DNA from 3 places in the Pseudoflavonifractor sp. BSD2780061688st1 E11 genome. Region 2 is predicted to be linked to each of the others. Evidence: a T-box and tRNA genes for the amino acid it is inferred to sense, from the RefSeq annotation. Region 2 holds a T-box; the other regions hold tRNA genes.
The links. A T-box is a leader RNA that pairs with one kind of tRNA and senses whether it is charged. The one in region 2 lies ahead of leuS (leucine--tRNA ligase), so its partner is inferred to be a tRNA-Leu.

Region 1 (6,784 bases), on a different contig from region 2:
TTTGTCCTGTGCTGGTTCGTCCACACTTCTGGAAGGATAGGTTCTGCAGTCAATGGCAATGCAGGATTCAAAGCCGTCTACAAAAAGACAGGAGACTCCGGATAAAATATTCTTTATAATTTCATCATATTCTGAAAAAGTATCGATTTCTACATACGAGATCATTGTTCTGGAAAGCTCGGTCGCCGTTTTCGGCATTTCTTCCGGTGTGAGTTTAAAGAGCGTATCCATAACTTTGGACATGACTTCATCTTTCATAAATCCGTCGATAAAGAAAAAGCAGCTTTCACGTCCGCCGATGATCATATCGCGTTCTATAATGTCAAAGCTTTCTTTTACCGGAAGGATTTCATTAATATAAGAAATATTTTCCTGTATCAGCTTGGAAATCTTCATTAGACTGTTCCTCCGTTTTTCCTGTTTCAGTATGGAGTTTTTCCGAAATGGAGAAAAAGTATGCAAAAAAGCGGGCACAGTATCGAATAATACTGTGCCCGCCAAAGAACTCTTTTTAAACTATACCCAGTGAAATACGGAGCTTAGCAGGATTGCGACAAGGAAAAGCGGAGCGATCCATTTAATCATGACAGAGAAAAGCTTTTCGCTTTTGAATGTTCTGCTGCTCAGACGTACTTCTTCGCCGATAGCCTCCGGTTTGATAAAGAAACCTACAAAAATGCAGGTGAAAAAGGCTACAACAGGCATCATCACGCTGTTGCTGATAAAATCCATGAAGTCCAGAATCGAAAGATTCAGAATTTTGACGAAGCTTAACGGCCCAAATCCCATAGAAGAAGGAGCGCCGAGAATCAGTGCGCATACGGCTACGGTAAGCGCTGAACGTTTCCGGGTCCAGTGCAGTCTGTCGCAGATAATCGAGACAATCGTTTCCATCAGGGAGATGGAAGAAGTCAGTGCGGCAAACAATACAAGGAGGAAAAATACAGCTCCGATCAACTCTCCGAAAGGCATGTTTGCAAATACTTTTGGAAGTGTGACAAACATCAGGCCGGGACCTGTCTGAAGAGCGTCCTTGCCGGAAAAGACGAATACAGCAGGGATAATCATGAGACCGGCAAGAAACGCAAAGCCGGTGTCAAAAATTTCGATCTGCCGTACGGAAGATTCCAGGTTATTGTCTTTCTGCATGTAGGAGCCATATGTTACCATGATTCCCATGGCAAGGGACATAGAGTAAAACAGCTGTCCCATGGCAGCGAGGACGGTTTTGGTTGAAAAATCTTTCAGGTTCGGTTTCAGATAGTAGGCGACACCTTCACCGGCTCCTGGCAGTGTGATGCAGTATACCGCAATTCCGACTGTCAGGATTACGAGTACAGGCATCATAAACTTGCTGACCTTTTCGATTCCTTTTTCCACGCCCAGAAGGACAATAACAGCTGTGGCGGCGAGAAAAAGAAAAAACCAGCCCAGCGGCTCGACAGGAGAAGCGATAAAATCAGTATAATAGGTATCGGCTGCAGCTGACTTTCCTCCTCCTGTCAAAAAGACTGCAAGATATTTTGTAACCCATCCGCCGATTACGGAATAATAAGGAAAGATGATGATCGGCACAAGGGATGCCAGAATTCCGAGAAACCCAAAACGATGATCCAGTTTTTTGAATGCACCAATGGCGCTTAATCCGGTTTTTCGTCCGATGGCGATTTCCGCAAGCATCAGAGAAAAACCAAAAGTGACAGTAAGAATCAGATAAACCAGAAGGAAAGTTCCCCCGCCGTATTGTGCTGCCAGATAGGGAAAACGCCAGATATTCCCAAGACCTACAGCAGATCCGGCCGCAGCAAGAACAAAGCCGAGCCTGCTGGAAAAATTACTTCTTTCTTTCATTTGTACCCCCAAATTCCCAACAATTTATTTTTTTATCACTTTAAAGTGAGTGTGTATATTATGTCACAGAGACGTGTAAAAAACAAGAGAAAAATAGAAAGGTCAGATTTCTAAAAAAAGTATTTGACAGAAAAAGAAAGCTGTGCTAAAATAACAGCTGTGTGAAAAGAAAGCAGAGTATCCACTCTCACCGCAGCACGAAAGAGTGACTGATGGTTTGATATAGAATTACAATCGTTATCTCTATATTTTATATCAGAGAGCCCGGTTTGTAAAGATAGATCATGTGGATAGTCTGTGCTATCCATTTTTTTATGGCAAGGAATGAGTATTCAAACATGGAGGTGTACAACAATTAGCGATTTAATGATTAACGAACAGATCCGCGACAGAGAAGTGCGGCTGATCGGACAGGATGGAGAACAATTAGGAATTATGTCTGCAAGAGAAGCGCAGAAGATCGCGCAGGAAGCCGAGCTTGATCTCGTGAAGATTGCTCCAACAGCAAAGCCGCCGGTATGCAAGATTATCGATTACGGCAAATACAAATACGAGCAGACAAGAAAAGAAAAAGAGGCAAAGAAAAAGCAGAAGACTGTAGATGTAAAAGAAGTTCGATTATCTCCAAATATTGATACGAATGACTTGAACACGAAAGTAAACAATGCAAGGAAGTTTATCCAGAAAGGGAATAAGGTAAAAGTTACACTTCGTTTCCGTGGACGTGAAATGGCTCATATGCAGCAGAGCAAACATATTCTGGATGATTTTGCGGAACACCTGAAAGAGATTGCGGTTGTAGAAAAGCCGGCAAAGCTGGAAGGAAGAAGCATGAGCATGGTTTTAACTGAAAAACGTTAAAAATAAATTTTATAATTTAAGGAGGAACATTATTATGCCAAAAATTAAAACAAATAGAGCAGCTGCAAAGCGCTTTAAAAAAACAGCAACAGGACAGTTAAAGAGAAATAAAGCTTACAAGAGCCATATCTTAACAAAGAAATCTACTAAGAGAAAAAGAAATCTTAGAAAATCTATCATTACTGATTCTACAAATGTAAAGAACATGAAGAAAGTATTACCGTACTTATAAGAGTTGGAAAAATAGAAGGAGGAGTAAGACATGGCAAGAATTAAAGGCGGAATGAACGCAAAGAAGAAACATAATAGAGTATTAAAACTGGCGAAAGGATACAGAGGAGCACGTTCCAAACAGTACAGAGTTGCAAAACAGTCTGTTATGAGAGCTCTTGCAAGCTCCTACGCAGGACGTAAGCAGAGAAAACGTCAGATGCGTCAGCTCTGGATCGCTCGTATCAACGCGGCAGCAAGAATGAACGGATTATCCTACAGCAAGATGATGCATGGATTAAAGGTTGCAGGTGTAGAGATCAACAGAAAGATCCTTGCGGATATGGCAATCAACGATGCGGAAGGATTTACAGCATTAGCAGAACTTGCAAAAGCAAATCAGGCTTAAGATAGAACTGGAAAAACAGAGGAAACCTCCTCTGTTTTTTTGATGCCTGAAAATGTGGTTCCGAGACTGGCTGTATCCGGCTTGCAGGATATGAATAATAAACTGAAATTATGAAATAATAAGAATATATCATTTTTCTTTATTGAAACTCTGTGTTATGATCATCACTGAAAAGAAAATAGAAGCGGAGGAAATAGAATGTACGATATTTGTGTCATTGGAGCGGGGCCGGCAGGAATCAGCAGTGCGGTATATGCCGCAAGCAGAGGGTTAAAAACCATTGTCTTAGAACAGAAAAAGGTAGGAGGACTTCTTGGAAGTGTGTCGACTGTCACTCATTATGCAGGAATTCTTGCGGACGAAACAGGTGAGAGTTTTTCCCTTAGACTGAAGGAACAGGCCGAACGTGCGGGAATCGAAATTGCAATGGAAAAAGTAGTAGAAGCAGATCTTTCCGGAGCGGTAAAACGGATCGTGACAGAAGGAACGACATACGAAGCGAAGGCGGTAATCATTGCAGCAGGAACGACGCCAAGAAAGCTTGGTATTCCGGGAGAAGATACATTTGCGGGACGTGGAACAGGGCTGAATCCGGCAAAAGATGCAAAGAAGTACGAAGGCAGAGAAGCATTTGTTGTGGGCGGAGCAGACGGAGCGGTGAAAGAAGCGCTTTTTCTTTCGAAATTTGCTTCCAAAGTAACGATTATCCACTTTGAAGATACGCTGGGAGCAATTCCGGAATTTACAGAGAAAGTAAAACGGACGGCGAATATGGAGGTGCGCCTTCACAGCAGACTGTCCCGGATTGAAGGAGAGGGGCAGGCGGATCGAATTGTTATTGAAGACGAACATACGAAAGAGCAGGAGTGGATTGAGGCGCCGGGATGTGCGGTCTATATCTATGCTGGTTCAACGCCGAATACATCGCTCTATCCGGAACTGGAGAAAAAAGACGGGTATCTTGTAACCAACGAAAAACAGGAGACGAATCTGCCGGGGGTATATGCGGCGGGGGATATCTGTGTCAAACTTGTACGACAGGCGGCCACAGCAGTAAGTGACGGGGCGGTTGCTGCGATTTGGGCGGCAGCGTACGTCAGAAGCCTGTCATAATAATAAAGAAAGAAGCGAAAAGACAAGCGGAAAGAAAAAAAGATTTCTTTCTGCTTTTTTTGTTTTGGAGTGCGGAAAGAGTAGAAGCTAAAAATCCTTCCTTTATTCAAAAAAGAAAAAGCTGAAATCCTGCATAAAATGAGGATTTCAGCTGAATAATGAAAAATGCGGAAGATGGGACTTGAACCCACACGACTGCAATAGTCACAAGATCCTTAGTCTTGCTCGTCTGCCAGTTCCGACACTTCCGCATGTGACTGCCTTATCGGCTGTCCGTAGATTATATTACTACAAGTAAAAGAAAATGTCAATATAAAAATTAAAAATAATTGAAAAATGTATATTTTTTAATCAATAGATACAATTTATCATCAGATCGTGCTATAATAGAAAATAACACATTCTGATCAAAAAAGCAGAGCCTGACCTGCAGCACTCTGCTTTCAAGATGCGGAAGATGGGACTTGAACCCACACGACTGCAATAGTCACAAGATCCTTAGTCTTGCTCGTCTGCCAGTTCCGACACTTCCGCATGTGACTGTCTTTCGACCGTCCGAAAGATATATTACTACAGATCAGAGGGAATGTCAACAAAAAAATATAATTATTTTGTAGCATGAGGAGGAAGGACGATGTTAGAGAAAATTGACTTGTCGAAAAAAATGAAGAAACCGGAATACAAAGAAGAGATTCAGACACTTTCGATCAGGCTTGGGGAACTGCAGAGAGCCTGCCAGAGTGCCAAAATTCCGGTGATGATAGTATTTGAAGGCCTGGATGCGTCTGGAAAAGGAGTGCAGATCGGCAAGCTGATCCAGGCATTGGACCCGCGGGGCTTTGAAGTGTTTGCAGTCAAAAAAGAAACAGAAGAAGAAAAGTTCTATCCTTACATGAAGCGTTTCTGGACGAAGATCCCGGAGCGGGGCAAGATATCTATTTTTGACACGAGCTGGTACCGGAAGGTGCTTGGGGAGCGGTTTGAAAATCAGATGTCCAAAGGGGAAGTCGCCAAAGCATACCATACTATCCAGAATTTTGAAAAAGAACTGACTGATGACGGTATGGTGATTATTAAACTTTTCCTTTATATCAGTAAAAGGGAGCAGAAAAAGCGGTTTGAAAAGCTGACATCTTCCAGAGAAAGTGAATGGAGAGTGACAGGAAATGACTGGCGCAGAAACGAGGAATATGATGCATATCTCCAGGTGAACGAAGAGATGCTGGCAAAGACGGATACGGACTTTGCTCCTTGGACGATCGTGGAGGCAACGGATAAGAGATATGCTGCCGTCAAGATTTACAAGACGGTGATCAAGGCTCTGGAAGCTGCGGTGGAACGGAAGCCGGAGGAAGAAGAAAAAGCATCGGAACTGGATGAAAAGCCGGTAGAGTCTGTATTGAATAAAGCTGATTTGTCCCTGTCCTACACAAGAGAAGAATATGAGAAGAAAAAGAAAAAGCTTCAGAAAGAACTGACAAAACTTCATGGGGAGTTGTACCGCAGAAGAATTCCGATGATCCTCGGATTTGAAGGGTGGGACGCCGGAGGAAAGGGCGGTGCCATCAAGAGGCTGACTCAGGCACTTGATCCGAGGGGATATGTCGTGATTCCGACGGCAGCTCCGAACGACTGGGAGAAAAAGCATCATTACCTGTGGAGATTCTGGATTAAGATGCCGAAGAAAGGACATATTACCATTTTTGACCGGACCTGGTACGGACGGGTGATGGTGGAACGGATTGAAGGATTCTGCACAAAGCAGGAGTGGAAACGTGCCTATAAGGAAATGAATGATATGGAAGAACAGCTTGCGGATTCCGGCGCGATTGTAATGAAATTCTGGATGCAGATCGATAAAGACGAACAGGAGCGGAGATTTAAAGAACGCCAGGCAAATCCGGCGAAACAGTGGAAGATTACGGACGAAGACTGGAGAAACCGGGAAAAATGGGATCTCTACGAAAGAGCTGTTGAAGAGATGCTCGTGAAAACATCAACCCCGTCTGCACCCTGGATTATTGTAGAAGGAAATGATAAGTACTATGCGAGAATCAAAGTGCTTGAGACGGTAGTAGAAGCAATCCGCAGGCGGCTTTCTGAAGAAAAAGAGAAATAAAAAACAGTCTTTCATCGCTTTTTTGAAAAAATTAAAAAAAGAAAAAGGAAATCAACATCTTTTGTCGAATATATAATTTGTAGGAGAATGTACACAGGCAAGAAGGAAGGGAAAGACGTGTATTATTCAGATGACGTGATAGAAGAAGTAAGAATGAAAAACGATATTATAGACGTGATTTCTTCTTATGTAAGACTGCAGAAAAAAGGAAATTCTTATTT
Region 2 (6,784 bases):
TTCAGACAGATATCAAGGAACTTTCCTTTGACCAGATTCCGCTTCTGGACCGGGAGTCTGCAACCCTTCTTGGAAACAGAAAGATGGGAAGCATGGTGGACATGGTGTCCCAGTTTGAAGTGGATGAGCTCTACAGCCAGATCAACTATCAGGACAAGCCGGTCCGGGTATCGCCGCTTCGCTATGCGAATGTAATCAAGTGGTTTACGAATCAGTCTGAAGGAATTCCGGCCTATATCCGGATCGATATGACAACACAGTCTACAGAACTCGTTATGCTCGATGAAGGAATGAAATATTCCACCAGCGAATATTTTAACCGGAATATCCACAGACATCTCCGTTTCCGGTATCCGACCTATATTTTCGGAGAACTGAGTTTTGAGATTGATGATGAAGGTGTGCCGTACTGGGTTGCTCCGGTGAAGAAATTCAATATCGGGTTGTTTGGAGGCGAGACGGTAGGACGGGTTGTGCTTTGCAACGCGATTACCGGAGAGACGACAGACTATGCCATCGATGAAGTGCCGGAGTGGATTGACCACGCTTATGATCCGGATCTTCTGATCCAGCTCTACGACTATTACGGAACGCTCAAACATGGATTCTTTAACAGTATTCTGAGCCAGAAAGACTGCCTGAAGACAACAGACGGATATAACTATCTGGCCATTGATGACGATGTCTGGGTATATACCGGAGTGACATCGGTCAATGAAGACCAGTCCAACGTTGGATTTGTCCTGATGAATCAAAGGACGATGGAGACGAAGTTCTATGAAGTGGAAGGAGCGACGGAGAATTCTGCCATGTCCTCGGCGGAAGGCCAGGTACAGAATCTCCATTATACGGCGACATTTCCGCTGCTTTTGAATATTTCCGGTGAGCCGACATACTTCATCGCGCTCAAAGATGACGCGGGCCTTGTGAAAAAATATGCCATGGTCAATGTTCAGAAATATCAGGTCGTGGCGATCGGGGACACCGTCAGCAAGTGCGAGGAAAACTATCTTGAACTGATGAGGGAGAACGGGATCGAGACAGATGACAGTGCCGCAGCAAAAGAAACAAAAACCATTACCGGTACGATTACCAGAATCGCTCAGGGCGTTGTGGAAGGAGATTCCCACTTCTACGTGATGGTAGAAGGTTCGGATGAGATCTTTGATGTTTCGGTCGTTGATTTTATTGATATCATCAAATATGATGTTGGACAGGAAGTGACGATGGAATACCGGGAGGGTGAAAAGACCAATGTGGTACTTTCCCTCAACGGTGAAGAAAAGAATCCGATTGAAGAGGAGACCGAAGAAACAGACAATAATATCGGGACTGCTTTGCAGGAAGAATAAAAGCAATAAAACAAGGAGACGGGATATCGACCGTCTCCTTGTTTTAAAAAACGAACTGCTGTCTGATCAGGTAAGGACTCTTTGTGGCAGCAGTTCGTCAGCCGGCATTATCAGTTCAGATAAGTACAGCCCTCAGCGTCTACAAGATGGAGATCATCTTTTCCTGCACTGATGCTTACATAAAAATCAAGATCACACTCTTTTGAAATTTTCTTCAGCTTTTCAACAAATTCCGGGATATCATCAAGAGAGATATGTGCATGTTTCAAAATAGCGTCGATAAAAATCGCCTTAATATCGTGATCTGCACTTGTCATGCCATAAATAAATCCAAGATAGGCATCAATATTGTCGATCGCTTCATAGTCATCCATGCAGATCGCACGGATATCAAAAGATAAGCTGTATGTATCGCGGTGGCTTTTTTTGATAAAGAATACGTGTCCGTCGGACTCCTTTGCCGCTTTGTTGGCAAGTTCAATCATCTGCTGTGTTTTTCCGCTCCCTTTCGGGCCTGTCAATAAATTAACCATATGCATTATCTCCTTTAGCTATATATTTTTCGTACTGAAATGACTTGTGATTATTATACACCTATCAGGGATTTTAAACAATCCTTTTTTGTCAAATTCCACAAAAGAAACTCGAAAAGAATGAAAATAACGAAAAACATTCCAATAAATCCAGAAAAAATCAAATATGGAAAAATTATAGGAAAAAAGGTGGAAATCTTGACAAAGGGAGATGATATGAGTAAAATGAACAGGTATAAAAAAGTACAGAGAAAAACGTCAGATGAGGAATAGTAAGAGCCGATGTTTTTTCAGAGAGCTGCCGTATGGTGCGAGGCAGCAGGACAGACACTCCCAACTCGCCTCGGAGTTCTTCTGGTGAACTCTAGTAGCCGGAAGCGGGTATTCCCGTTACAGATGAGAGTGCGCCGGTCTGCGGACGGGCGAAGAAGAGTGGTACCGCGTGGGCTTTCATGGCTTTCGTCTCTTGGATATGTTCAGAGACGGAAGTTTTTTTATTCTATAGATAATCCAATGGATTTATCAGGAAGCTTTTGCGGGTATAAAAGAAAGCATAAAATGGTTACTATATTATGTGAGGAGGAAATCAAAGATGCCGACACCTTATAATCACAAGGCAATCGAGAAAAAGTGGCGTGCACACTGGGAAGAGCATCCGGTGAATGTACAGGAAGATGAGAGAGGAAAACATGAGAAATATTACTGCCTCGATATGTTCCCGTATCCGTCAGGAAACGGTCTGCATGTCGGACACTGGAGAGGATATGTCATCTCCGATGTATGGAGCCGTTACAAACTGCTTCAGGGATACTATATCATTCATCCGATGGGATGGGATGCATTCGGACTTCCGGCAGAAAACTACGCGATCAAAATGGGCGTTCATCCGGCAAAGTCCACAGCGGAAAATGTAAAGAATATCAAGAGACAGATCAATGAGATCGCGGCTCTTTACGACTGGGACAGAGAGGTCAACACGACAGACCCGAACTTCTACAAATGGACCCAGTGGATTTTTGTAAAGATGTTTAAGGCCGGCCTTGCTTACGAGAAGGAGTTCCCGATCAACTGGTGCCCGTCCTGTAAGACCGGACTTGCAAACGAGGAAGTTGTCAATGGAAAATGTGAGCGCTGCGGTACGGAAGTAACAAAGAAGAACCTCCGTCAGTGGATGCTCAAGATTACCAAATATGCAGAGAGACTTCTGAACGACCTGGACAAACTGGACTGGCCGGAGAAGGTTAAGAAGATGCAGACAGACTGGATCGGTAAATCCTACGGTGCCGAGGTAGAGTTCCCGGTGGATGGAAGAGATGAAAAGATCACTGTCTACACAACAAGACCGGATACACTTTACGGCGCAACCTTTATGGTACTGGCTCCGGAGCATGCTCTTGCAAAAGAACTTGCAACCGATGAGACAAGAGAAGCAGTGGAGAAATATATCTACGACGCTTCCATGAAGTCTAATGTTGACCGCCTTCAGGATAAGGAAAAAACCGGAGTTTTCACAGGAAGCTACGCGGTCAATCCGATCAACGGAGCAAAGGTGCCGATCTGGCTGTCTGATTATGTACTGGCTGACTACGGTACCGGAGCAATCATGTGCGTACCGGCACATGATGACCGTGACTTTGCATTTGCAACAAAATTCAACATTCCGATCATTCAGGTTATCGCCAAAGACGGAAAAGAAATTGAAAATATGACAGAAGCCTACACAGAGGCATCCGGAACCATGATCAATTCCGGAGAATGGAACGGCATGGAATCCGCTGTTCTGAAAAAGGAAGCTCCGGTGATGATCGAAGAGCGCGGTATCGGAAGAAAGACCGTCAACTACAAACTGCGTGACTGGGTATTCTCCCGCCAGAGATACTGGGGAGAACCGATCCCGATTGTACACTGCCCGGACTGCGGCGCTGTACCGGTGCCGGAGGATCAGCTTCCACTGACGCTGCCGGATGTAGAGTCCTACGAGCCGACAGGAACAGGAGAATCTCCGCTTGCTGCGATTGATTCCTGGGTTAACACAACCTGTCCGGTCTGTGGAAAGCCGGCCAAGAGAGAGACCAACACCATGCCTCAGTGGGCAGGTTCCTCCTGGTATTTCCTGCGTTACGTAGATCCGCATAATGATAAAGAACTGGTTTCCAGAGAAAAAGCGGACGCGATGCTTCCGGTTGATATGTATATCGGAGGTGTGGAACATGCGGTACTTCACCTTCTGTATTCCCGTTTCTACACGAAGTTCCTGTGCGATATCGGCGTGATCGATTTTGATGAGCCGTTTATCAAGCTCTTCAATCAGGGTATGATTACCGGAAAGAACGGAATCAAGATGAGTAAGTCCAAAGGAAATGTCGTATCTCCGGACGATCTTGTAAGAGATTACGGATGCGACTCTCTGAGAATGTATGAACTCTTCGTTGGACCGCCGGAACTGGATGCGGAGTGGGATGACAGAGGAATCGACGGGGTATACCGTTTCCTGAACAAGCTCTGGAATCTTGTAATGGACAACAAAGACAAAGACGTAACACCATCCAAGGAAATGATCAAACTCCGAAACAAGATGGTATACGATATTACAACACGTCTGGAAAGCTTCAGCCTGAATACGGTAATTTCCGGATTCATGGAATACAACAACAAGTTTATCGATCTTGCCAAGAAAGAAGGCGGAATTGATAAAGAGACACTTTCCACGATCGCAGTACTGCTTGCACCGTTCGCACCGCACATGGGTGAAGAACTCTGGGAGCAGCTGGGACACGAAGGAAGCGTATTCCATGCGGGATGGCCGACCTACGATGAAGAAGCTATGAAAGACGATGAAATCGAAGTGGCTGTACAGATCAACGGCAAGACAAGAGCTGTTGTAACAATCTCCGCAGAAGCAGGCAAAGACGAAGCGATTGCTGCCGGCAAGGAAGCAATTAAAGAAAAACTGACCGGAAATATCGTAAAAGAAATCTATGTACCGGGAAGAATCATCAATATTGTAATGAAATAAGCAGGAAAGAGCCAGGAACCCTTGCAGACAGGGGCCTGGCTCTTCTCTCGCTTGACGGAATATGAGAGAAAATGCCGAAATTCTTTACCGGCCATTTAAAACGTTGAGACCGGGAGACGAGAGAAGCGGTTAAGGAATCTTACATCAAAGACAGGAATTGTAGGAGAGAAAATCAGCGGATGTAATATTGTAGAAGTTTGGAGGACTTTCTGCTAATATAAGAATTAGTAAAACAGAAATGAGGAAGGTATATGAAAGAGGAAGAGAAAATTTTTGCGGGGAAAATGTTTGATCCAAGAAAACAGGAGCTGAAGGATATCAAGCACAAAGCTCATGCTGCATGTCAGAAATATAATATGATGGACGAGTTTGATTCCGACAGAAATGAAGTGATTCGCGATATTCTGGGAAAAGTGGGAAATGTGTTTTATTTTCAGGGCCCTGTGCAGTTTAATTATGGATGTCATACTTTTATCGGGGAAAATTTCTTTGCTAATTTTAATCTGACGGTTATGGATGATGGAAAAATTTTCATTGGTGACAATGTCTGTTTTGGCCCGAATGTTTCTTTGATGGCAACTTCTCATCCTCTTATTGCTCAGGAGAGGATGGGGCTGGACGAAGATGGAAAGACAACGATGGCAGAATATGCGGACGAAATTCATATCGGTAATAATGTCTGGATTGCATGTAATACGGTTGTAATTGGGGGCGTGCATATAGGAAATAATGTCGTGATTGGCGCAGGCAGTGTTGTGACAAAAGATATTCCGGATAATTATCTTGCATTTGGTAATCCGTGCAGACCGGTAAGGCCAATTACAGAAAAGGACAGCAAGAAGGAGTTGATTCTTCCGGAAGATAGAGAGCATTTTTCGTACAATTTGAACTGTATAATCTGATCAGAGGTGGTTCTATTGAGTGAAAAATAATCAGGCAGTCTTAATGTTTCACTTGACAAAAAAATATCTATCAGGGCAGCATAAAGCAGAAAAAGATATTTGCTTTATAGAAATCACCTATAAATATACCAATTCATATTCGGTTATCTTGTATGGTACAGGGATATGATTTTGGATAATATTAACAAAATTCAAAAAAATTACAAAAAAGGGTTCATTTTTTCGCAAAATGTATTATACTTAAAGATAGTGAAAAAAATGTCAGAAAGGGGATAATCATGGCAAAAATTACAGAAGGCTACATGCCGTACTTAGGTTATCAGACTTATTACAGAATTGTTGGGGAAAGAAAAGATAATGGAAAGGCACCATTGATTTGTCTTCACGGAGGACCGGGGTCTACTCATAACTATTTCGAAGTACTGGACAATGTTGCAGACGATGATGATCGTATGATCGTTATGTATGACCAGATCGGATGCGGAAATTCTTATCTGGACGGACATCCGGAACTGTGGAACCAGAAAGTATGGTTAGACGAGCTGGAAGCTTTGAGAAAACACCTTGACTTAGATGTATGCCACATCATTGGACAGTCCTGGGGCGGAATGATGCAGATCGCATATGCAGTTGACTATGATCCGAAGGGTGTTAAGAGTTTCATCATTTCAAGCGGCCATCCAAGCAGTTCTCTTTGGGAAAGAGAAGGTCTTCGCCGTATCAAAATGATGCCGCAGGATATGCAGGATGCAATTAACCATGCTCTTGAAACAGGTGATTTCACAGGAGAAGCTTACGATGCTGCAGTTGCAGAATACATGGATAGATATTGCAACTACTGGATTGGAGAAGATGCTCCGGAGTGTTGTACAAGACCGAAAAAATCAGGTTCTGAGTCTTATGTTGAAGGATGGGGACCAAACGAATTCGCACCTACAGGAACACTGAAAGACTTTGAATACATTGACAAACTTGACCAGA
Region 3 (6,784 bases), on a different contig from region 2:
TTTCTGATCATTGCTCTTTATTTTTATTATATGATTGGAAGAACGCTGGAGCAAACGTGGGGATCATTCCGGTTCAACCTTTATTTTTTTACCGGTGTGCTGTTCCACGTGATTGCCGCCCTTTTGATCTATCTGGTTACAGGTCAGGTCTACATGCTGGGTACGTCCTATCTGAACCTTTCCCTGTTCTTTGCTTTTGCAGCGGTATATCCGGACATGGAGTTCCTTCTGTTTTATATTCTGCCTGTCAAGGCAAAATGGCTGGCATGGATCGACGGGGCATTTTTCATCTGGACGATCATTCAGGGTTTTCTTCCGTCATACGGCGGAACATACACCAGCTACCGGGCAAGTGCTTTTGCGGCGGCAATTTCGATTCTGAATTTTGTGATTTTTTATGTTTCAACGAGAAACTACGCACAATTTTCTCCAAAGCAGCAGAAGCGCAGAAGAGAATTCAAAAAACAGATGAAAGCAAGGCCGCAGAATCATTATTCCGCGCAGCCTGACGGCAGAGTGCCGAAGCACCGGTGTGCAGTCTGCGGACGGACGGAGCTGGACCATCCGGAACTGGAATTCCGCTACTGCTCAAAATGTAATGGAAACTATGAATACTGTCAGGATCATCTGTTTACACATGAACATGTAAAATAGAAAGGCACATCAAGAGGTTACGACCAGAAAGGAATGGAAGAAAATGAAGAAGACGAAGATTGTATGCACAATGGGACCAAATGCAAATGATGAGAATCTGATGAGAAATCTTGTGAAAAACGGGATGAATATTGCGAGATTCAATTTTTCACATGGTGACTATGAAGAGCATAAGTTCCGTATGGATATGCTCAAGAAGATCCGGGAAGAGGAGAAACTGCCGGTTGCAATTCTTCTGGATACAAAAGGACCGGAGATTCGTACAGGTGTCCTGAAAGACGGAAAGAAAGTGATATTACAGGAGGGGGCTGAATTCACATTGACTTCCGAGGACATTGTCGGAGATGAACACAAAGTTTCCATCACTTACAACGGGCTGACCGAAGATGTAATGCCTGGACGGAAAATCCTGATTGATGATGGACTTATAGAGTTGGAAGTTGTCAGAATTACAGAAAACGATATTATCTGTAAGGTAATCAACGGAGGAGAACTCGGGGAGAAGAAGGGGATCAATGTACCGAATGTACCGGTACGTCTTCCGGCTATTACAGAGAAAGACAGAGAGGACATTAAATTCGGCGTCAGCCAGGGCATCGATTTTATCGCAGCTTCCTTTGTAAGAAACGCAGAGTGCATTATCGAAATCCGAAGCTGGTTAAGAGAATGTAACGCCCCTTATATTCCGATCATAGCAAAAATTGAAAATGCGGAAGGAATCCGCAATATCGATGAAATTATCCGCTGCGCGGACGGTGTCATGGTTGCAAGAGGTGATATGGGTGTGGAAATTCCGGCACAGGAAGTTCCGTATATCCAGAAGGAAATTATTAAGAAATGTAATGACAACTTCAAACCGGTTATTACAGCGACACAGATGCTTGACTCCATGATCCGGAATCCTCGCCCGACACGTGCAGAGGTAACCGACGTGGCAAATGCGGTATATGACGGAACCGATGCTGTCATGCTTTCCGGGGAGACAGCACAGGGTAAATACCCGGTAGAGGCACTCAAGATGATGGTGCAGATCGTAGAAAATACGGAGAGCCATCTGGACTATGATGTGCTTCTGAAAAAAGCACAGCAGCACAGAAGACAGAGCATCTCCAGTGCTATCGGATTTTCCACTGTAGCAACAGCAGACAACCTGGATGCAAAATGTATTGTCGCGCCGACCATGTCCGGAGCAACCGCGAAGGTGGTATCCAAATTCAAACCGAGAGCAGATGTCATCGGTGTCAGTCCGGATGAGGCGACACTCCGCAGAATGCAGATTTACTGGGGCGTACGTCCGCTGAAATCTATTCCGCTGAAGTCTATGGAAGATGTCTGTGAAAACGCGCTTGAGATGGTAAAAGCGAAACAGTACGTGGAACCGGGGGATATCGTTGTATTGACGGCAGGGCTTCCTGCGCCGATGGGATCTTATTCTTATGCGGGGAACAGCGGAAGCAATATGATGAGAATTGCGGTAATTGAATAAAAAATGCAGTCAGGGCGGACAGAATTGTCTGTCCTGATTTTTCTTGACTTTCCGGGAAAATGTGCTATAGTAGTACCATAAAGAGCTACTAAGGAGAAAATATGGGTACAGAACAGTTTAAAGAGCATTTAATGAAATTTGATTTAACGAGACAGGAGGCTTCCCTTTATGAGAGCCTTCTTGAGAATGGAAAGCTGACCGGATATGAGGCGGCAAAACTGACGGGAATTTCCCGTTCGAATGTCTATGCCTCGCTGGCTTCTCTGTGCGAGAAAGGAGCAGCTTATCTGGAAGAAAATGAGACAGGCAGAAAATATCTTGCAGTGCCGGTTCAGGAGTTCTGTGAAGAAAAGATTGACCAGCTGAAAAATGAGGAGGACTGGCTGCTTCTCCATGCGCCTGTTCAGAAAAAAGAAGAGGAAGGCTACATCACTATTTCCGGGCAGGAGGCAGTGGAGTCAAAGGCAAGAGGTCTTCTGAAAAAAGCAGAAGAAAGAGTTTATATTTCAGCCGGACAGTCTTTCCTGAAAGTAGTGCTTCCGGATCTGCAGACTCTTTCCGATGCAGGAAAGAAAGTCGTCATCATCACAGACTGGGAAGAGTTACAAGAACCAGGGACCATTTACCGTGCCGGGGACAAAAAAGGGCAGGTGGGAATGATTGTGGATTCCTCCTTTGTCCTGAGCGGAGAATATGGAGAGCGGTCCGGAAACACCTGTCTGTATACAAGCCAGCGCAATTTCGTTGAGATTTTCAAAGAGGCGATGGCAAATGAGATAAAAGTGATTGAACTTACGAAAGGAGAAAAGAACTGATGGAAAAGAAACCATTTGTTTCCAAAGAAAAACTGGATGAAATTATTCAGGAATTTCCGACCCCGTTTCACCTGTACGATGAAAAGGGGATTCGGGAGAACGCAAGAGCTTTAAAGGAGGCCTTTGCATGGAATCCGGGATATAAAGAATATTTTGCAGTAAAGGCGACGCCGAATCCGTTCCTGATTCAGATTTTAAAGGAGTATGGCTGCGGCTGTGACTGTTCCTCTTTTACGGAGTTGATGTTATCCGGGGCAATGGGAATGAAAGGAGAGGACATCATGTTTTCATCCAATGATACTCCGGCAGAGGACTTTCAGCTTGCCGACCGTCTCGGGGCCATCATCAATCTGGATGATATCACGCATATTGATTTCCTTGAAGAAGCGATCGGACACATTCCGGAGACGATCAGCTGCCGTTACAATCCGGGTGGAGTTTTTCAGATTACCAATGACATCATGGACAACCCGGGAGATGCCAAATACGGCATGACAACAGAACAGATCACAGAAGCATTTAAAATCCTGAAGTCAAAAGGAGCAAAAGAATTCGGAATCCACGCATTTCTCGCAAGCAACACGGTGACGAATGAGTACTACCCGATGCTTGCCGAAGTGCTTTTCAAAACAGCGGTCAAGCTGAAAGAAGAGACCGGTGTTCATATCAAATTTATCAATCTTTCCGGCGGAATCGGAATTCCATACCGTCCGGACCAGGAGCCGAATGATATCCGCGTCATCGGAGAAGGCGTACGAAAAGTATACGAAAAAGTGCTCGTTCCGGCAGAAATGGGGGATGTGGCAATCTACACGGAACTTGGAAGATTTATGATGGGACCGTACGGATGTCTTGTGACAAAAGCGATCCATGAAAAACATACGCATAAAGAATATATCGGCGTGGATGCCTGCGCGGTCAATCTGATGCGCCCGGCCATGTATGGTGCATACCATCATATTACAGTAATGGGAAAAGAAAACGAGCCGTGTGATCATAAATACGATGTCACCGGATCTCTCTGCGAGAATAACGATAAATTCGCGATCGACAGGATGCTTCCGAAGATCGATATGGGAGATGTGCTCGTGATCCACGATACCGGAGCACACGGATTTTCCATGGGCTACAATTACAACGGAAAACTCAAATCCGCAGAAGTCCTTTTGAAAGAAGATGGAACAGCACAGCTGATCCGCCGCGCCGAGACTCCGGCAGACTACTTTGCAACCTTCGACTGCTTTGAGATCGGAAAAGAACTGATCGCGGAATCAGAAAAAATCTGGAAATAATTCCTTGCAAACAAAGAGTTGCTGTGATATAATAATTCTCGGCTTAATCAGCCGGGAAAAGCCGGCGTGTCGGAATGGCAGACGAGGCAGACTCAAAATCTGTTATGGGCAACCATGTGCGGGTTCAAGTCCCGCCGCCGGCAGTACTTTATCAAATAAAGAGATACGAAAAGAGCGGGAAAACCACAGGGAAAAGGGGTTCCCGCTGTTTTTGAATAATTGGAAATTTGAAAGGGCAGCAAGAGGTAGATTCTTTTTTGGGGGCAGTGGCAAATGATGATGTATACCGTACGATCACTCTCTATATGACAGGGGTGCTAAGTAAGGAAAAAACACTGGAGGCACTAAAAATTCGCAAATTATTCAATCAGATGGTATTTGCAACGGAACATTCATTGCAATATCTTCATTTCGAAACAAGGGAGTTTGTATGAATCAGGATCAGTTCAGCGCAATGTTGGCTATTATTATACCGCCTATTATCGATCAAATTGTAAAAAATAGTAATATAGATGAAAAATCGGCAATTTCATGTTTTTATCGATCGAAATTATACAAGGAACTTTCTGATGAACAATCGAAACTATGGCATTACAGCCCCCTGACATTTTATACGATGTACCAGGATGAACTTTTAACAGGATCCTATGATTATCCGGAGGAGGCATAAGAAGATGAGCAAAGAAGCCGGTTTTTTGATTTATTGCATGGAGAGATATCGTCATTTTAAAGGGCTCTCTGGTTCTAAAGTTGCAGATCTGTTCGAAAGCTGCAAAGTGGATGAGTATATTATGAAGTATTTTGAGTCTCTCCATACAATGGGAGAGCAGTATATCATAAAGGATATTGATGATTATATTGCCGAAATGAAAAAAGAGAATTAAATATTTGGAAACATGAAAGATCAGAGCTGTTGCTCCAACAATGCGGTCGTATCGTTGGATGATGAACGGCTCTTTTTTATTTGATAAGGAAATTTGTCGTTAAAATCACATTTGAATAAAGAAATCTCCATTCTGTCGAATTTTGGTCTTTTTTTATCTATCTCAAATCCACGTAAAATAAGCAAAACATACAAAAATAGAAAAAATTAATACCTGTAATAGACAAAATGCATAAAAAATAAAATGAAATTTTGGCGGTTATTTTTGTATAAAGTCGATTGTCAACAATTGACTTTATACAAGGGGGAGGGGTATAATAAACTCAATAATTTCGCAAAGTAAAGTGAAAAAGGAGACGACTATGGCCAAAGCATCAATATCACGAAAAACACTGAGGGAACAGGTTGCGGAAGTTTTGCGAAAGAAAATTTTAAATGAAGAAATCAAACCGGGAGAAAGGATGATTGAAGCCCAGATTTCTGAGGAGTTTCAGACAAGCAGAGGGCCGGTCCGGGAAGCATTAAGACAGCTTGAAGAGGAAGGGCTGCTTAAATACGAATCTCATAAGGGATGTATTGTAAGAACAATGACTTATGCAGAAATGCAGGAAGCCTATCTGATTCGTTCGACGTTAGAAGAACTTGCGGTTAAAATGTGCTCCGGAAAACTGACGGAAGAACTGGACAGAAAAATGGAGAACAATCTCAGAAAACTTGGCGAGGCGGCCGGTAGGAAAGATCTTTATCAGATCATTGAACTGGACGAACAGTTTCATTCTTATGTGGTAATGGCATCTCACAGTGATAAGCTCTACAAAGTATGGAAGTCGTTGGAAAGCGGGAACACGGCAGCTTACTATACGATGGGATCGGAAGCACTGGTGCCATTTGATTATATCCAGTATAACCACCAGAGGATTCTGGATTCGTTCCGGATGCAGTCAGTGGAGCAGATCTGCGAAGAGATCCAGCAGCATTACATGATTGTGCCGGAAGTATTATTCCAGGAACTTCAAAAGAAAAAGCAGTCAGAGGAAAGCTGACGGGAAAAAGAAGGGAGAGAAAAAGATGCTGAAATTTATTGGGAAACGGCTGGCATATGCAATTCTGACATTGTTTTTGATTGCAACAGCTACATTTTTTCTTGTAGCGGGGGCACCTGGAGATCCGATTGCAGCAAAGGTCGGACAGATGCCGGAGCAGGCACAGGAGATTATTGAGAAAAAGTACGGACTGGACAAGCCGGTATTTCAAAGGTATCTCACATATATGAAGAACCTTTTGACAACCGGGAATTTCGGAGAATCCATTGTTTACACCGGAAAAACGGCGAATGAAGTAATCAGGGAAAATACATGGACTTCGGCCAAAATAGGATTGCTTGCTATTTTGTTCCAGGTGACCATCGGAGTGGCGCTTGGCATGATAGCGGCGCTGAACCGGGGAAGGCCGGTGGATCATGTGATACGGGTGCTCGTCGTGCTGGCGATCTGTGTGCCAAGCTTTGTGTTTGCAGCTGTTTTGCAGTATTTTCTCGCATTCAAATGGAAACTGGTTCCGGTATTTGGATGGGGAGAGTTAAAGCACTACATTCTCCCGGTTGCGGCATACGCCATCGGAGGAATCGCTTCCTATACGAAATATACACGAAGCA

Region 1: it has a tRNA-Leu gene. The T-box ahead of leuS (leucine--tRNA ligase) is inferred to sense a tRNA for this amino acid. The anticodon was not compared.
Region 3: it has a tRNA-Leu gene. The T-box ahead of leuS (leucine--tRNA ligase) is inferred to sense a tRNA for this amino acid. The anticodon was not compared.

What each region holds. Positions count from the first base shown of each region.
Region 1 covers NZ_SPHM01000002.1:119,428-126,211, reverse strand. Annotated here, with positions in the region: gene FGQ85_RS01530 (spore germination protein) at 1-396, opposite strand, end outside; gene FGQ85_RS01525 (sodium-dependent transporter) at 517-1,851, opposite strand; gene infC (translation initiation factor IF-3) at 2,218-2,712, shown strand; gene rpmI (50S ribosomal protein L35) at 2,747-2,944, shown strand; gene rplT (50S ribosomal protein L20) at 2,975-3,331, shown strand; gene FGQ85_RS01505 (NAD(P)/FAD-dependent oxidoreductase) at 3,530-4,444, shown strand; tRNA gene FGQ85_RS01500 (tRNA-Leu) at 4,611-4,695, opposite strand; tRNA gene FGQ85_RS01495 (tRNA-Leu) at 4,894-4,978, opposite strand; gene pap (polyphosphate:AMP phosphotransferase) at 5,079-6,563, shown strand; gene dnaG (DNA primase) at 6,681-6,784, shown strand, end outside.
Region 2 covers NZ_SPHM01000006.1:44,487-51,270, forward strand. Annotated here, with positions in the region: gene FGQ85_RS04155 (CvpA family protein) at 1-1,352, shown strand, start outside; gene FGQ85_RS04160 (hypothetical protein) at 1,463-1,885, opposite strand; gene FGQ85_RS18290 (hypothetical protein) at 2,006-2,158, shown strand; T-box leader at 2,135-2,355, shown strand; gene leuS (leucine--tRNA ligase) at 2,478-4,901, shown strand; gene FGQ85_RS04170 (sugar O-acetyltransferase) at 5,153-5,803, shown strand; gene pepI (proline iminopeptidase) at 6,082-6,784, shown strand, end outside.
Region 3 covers NZ_SPHM01000012.1:61,832-68,615, forward strand. Annotated here, with positions in the region: gene FGQ85_RS07390 (rhomboid family intramembrane serine protease) at 1-654, shown strand, start outside; gene pyk (pyruvate kinase) at 698-2,140, shown strand; gene FGQ85_RS07400 (TrmB family transcriptional regulator) at 2,242-2,955, shown strand; gene FGQ85_RS07405 (diaminopimelate decarboxylase) at 2,955-4,247, shown strand; tRNA gene FGQ85_RS07410 (tRNA-Leu) at 4,308-4,390, shown strand; gene FGQ85_RS07415 (DUF3990 domain-containing protein) at 4,475-4,681, shown strand; gene FGQ85_RS07420 (hypothetical protein) at 4,678-4,917, shown strand; gene FGQ85_RS07425 (DUF3791 domain-containing protein) at 4,922-5,131, shown strand; gene FGQ85_RS07430 (GntR family transcriptional regulator) at 5,493-6,173, shown strand; gene FGQ85_RS07435 (ABC transporter permease) at 6,199-6,784, shown strand, end outside.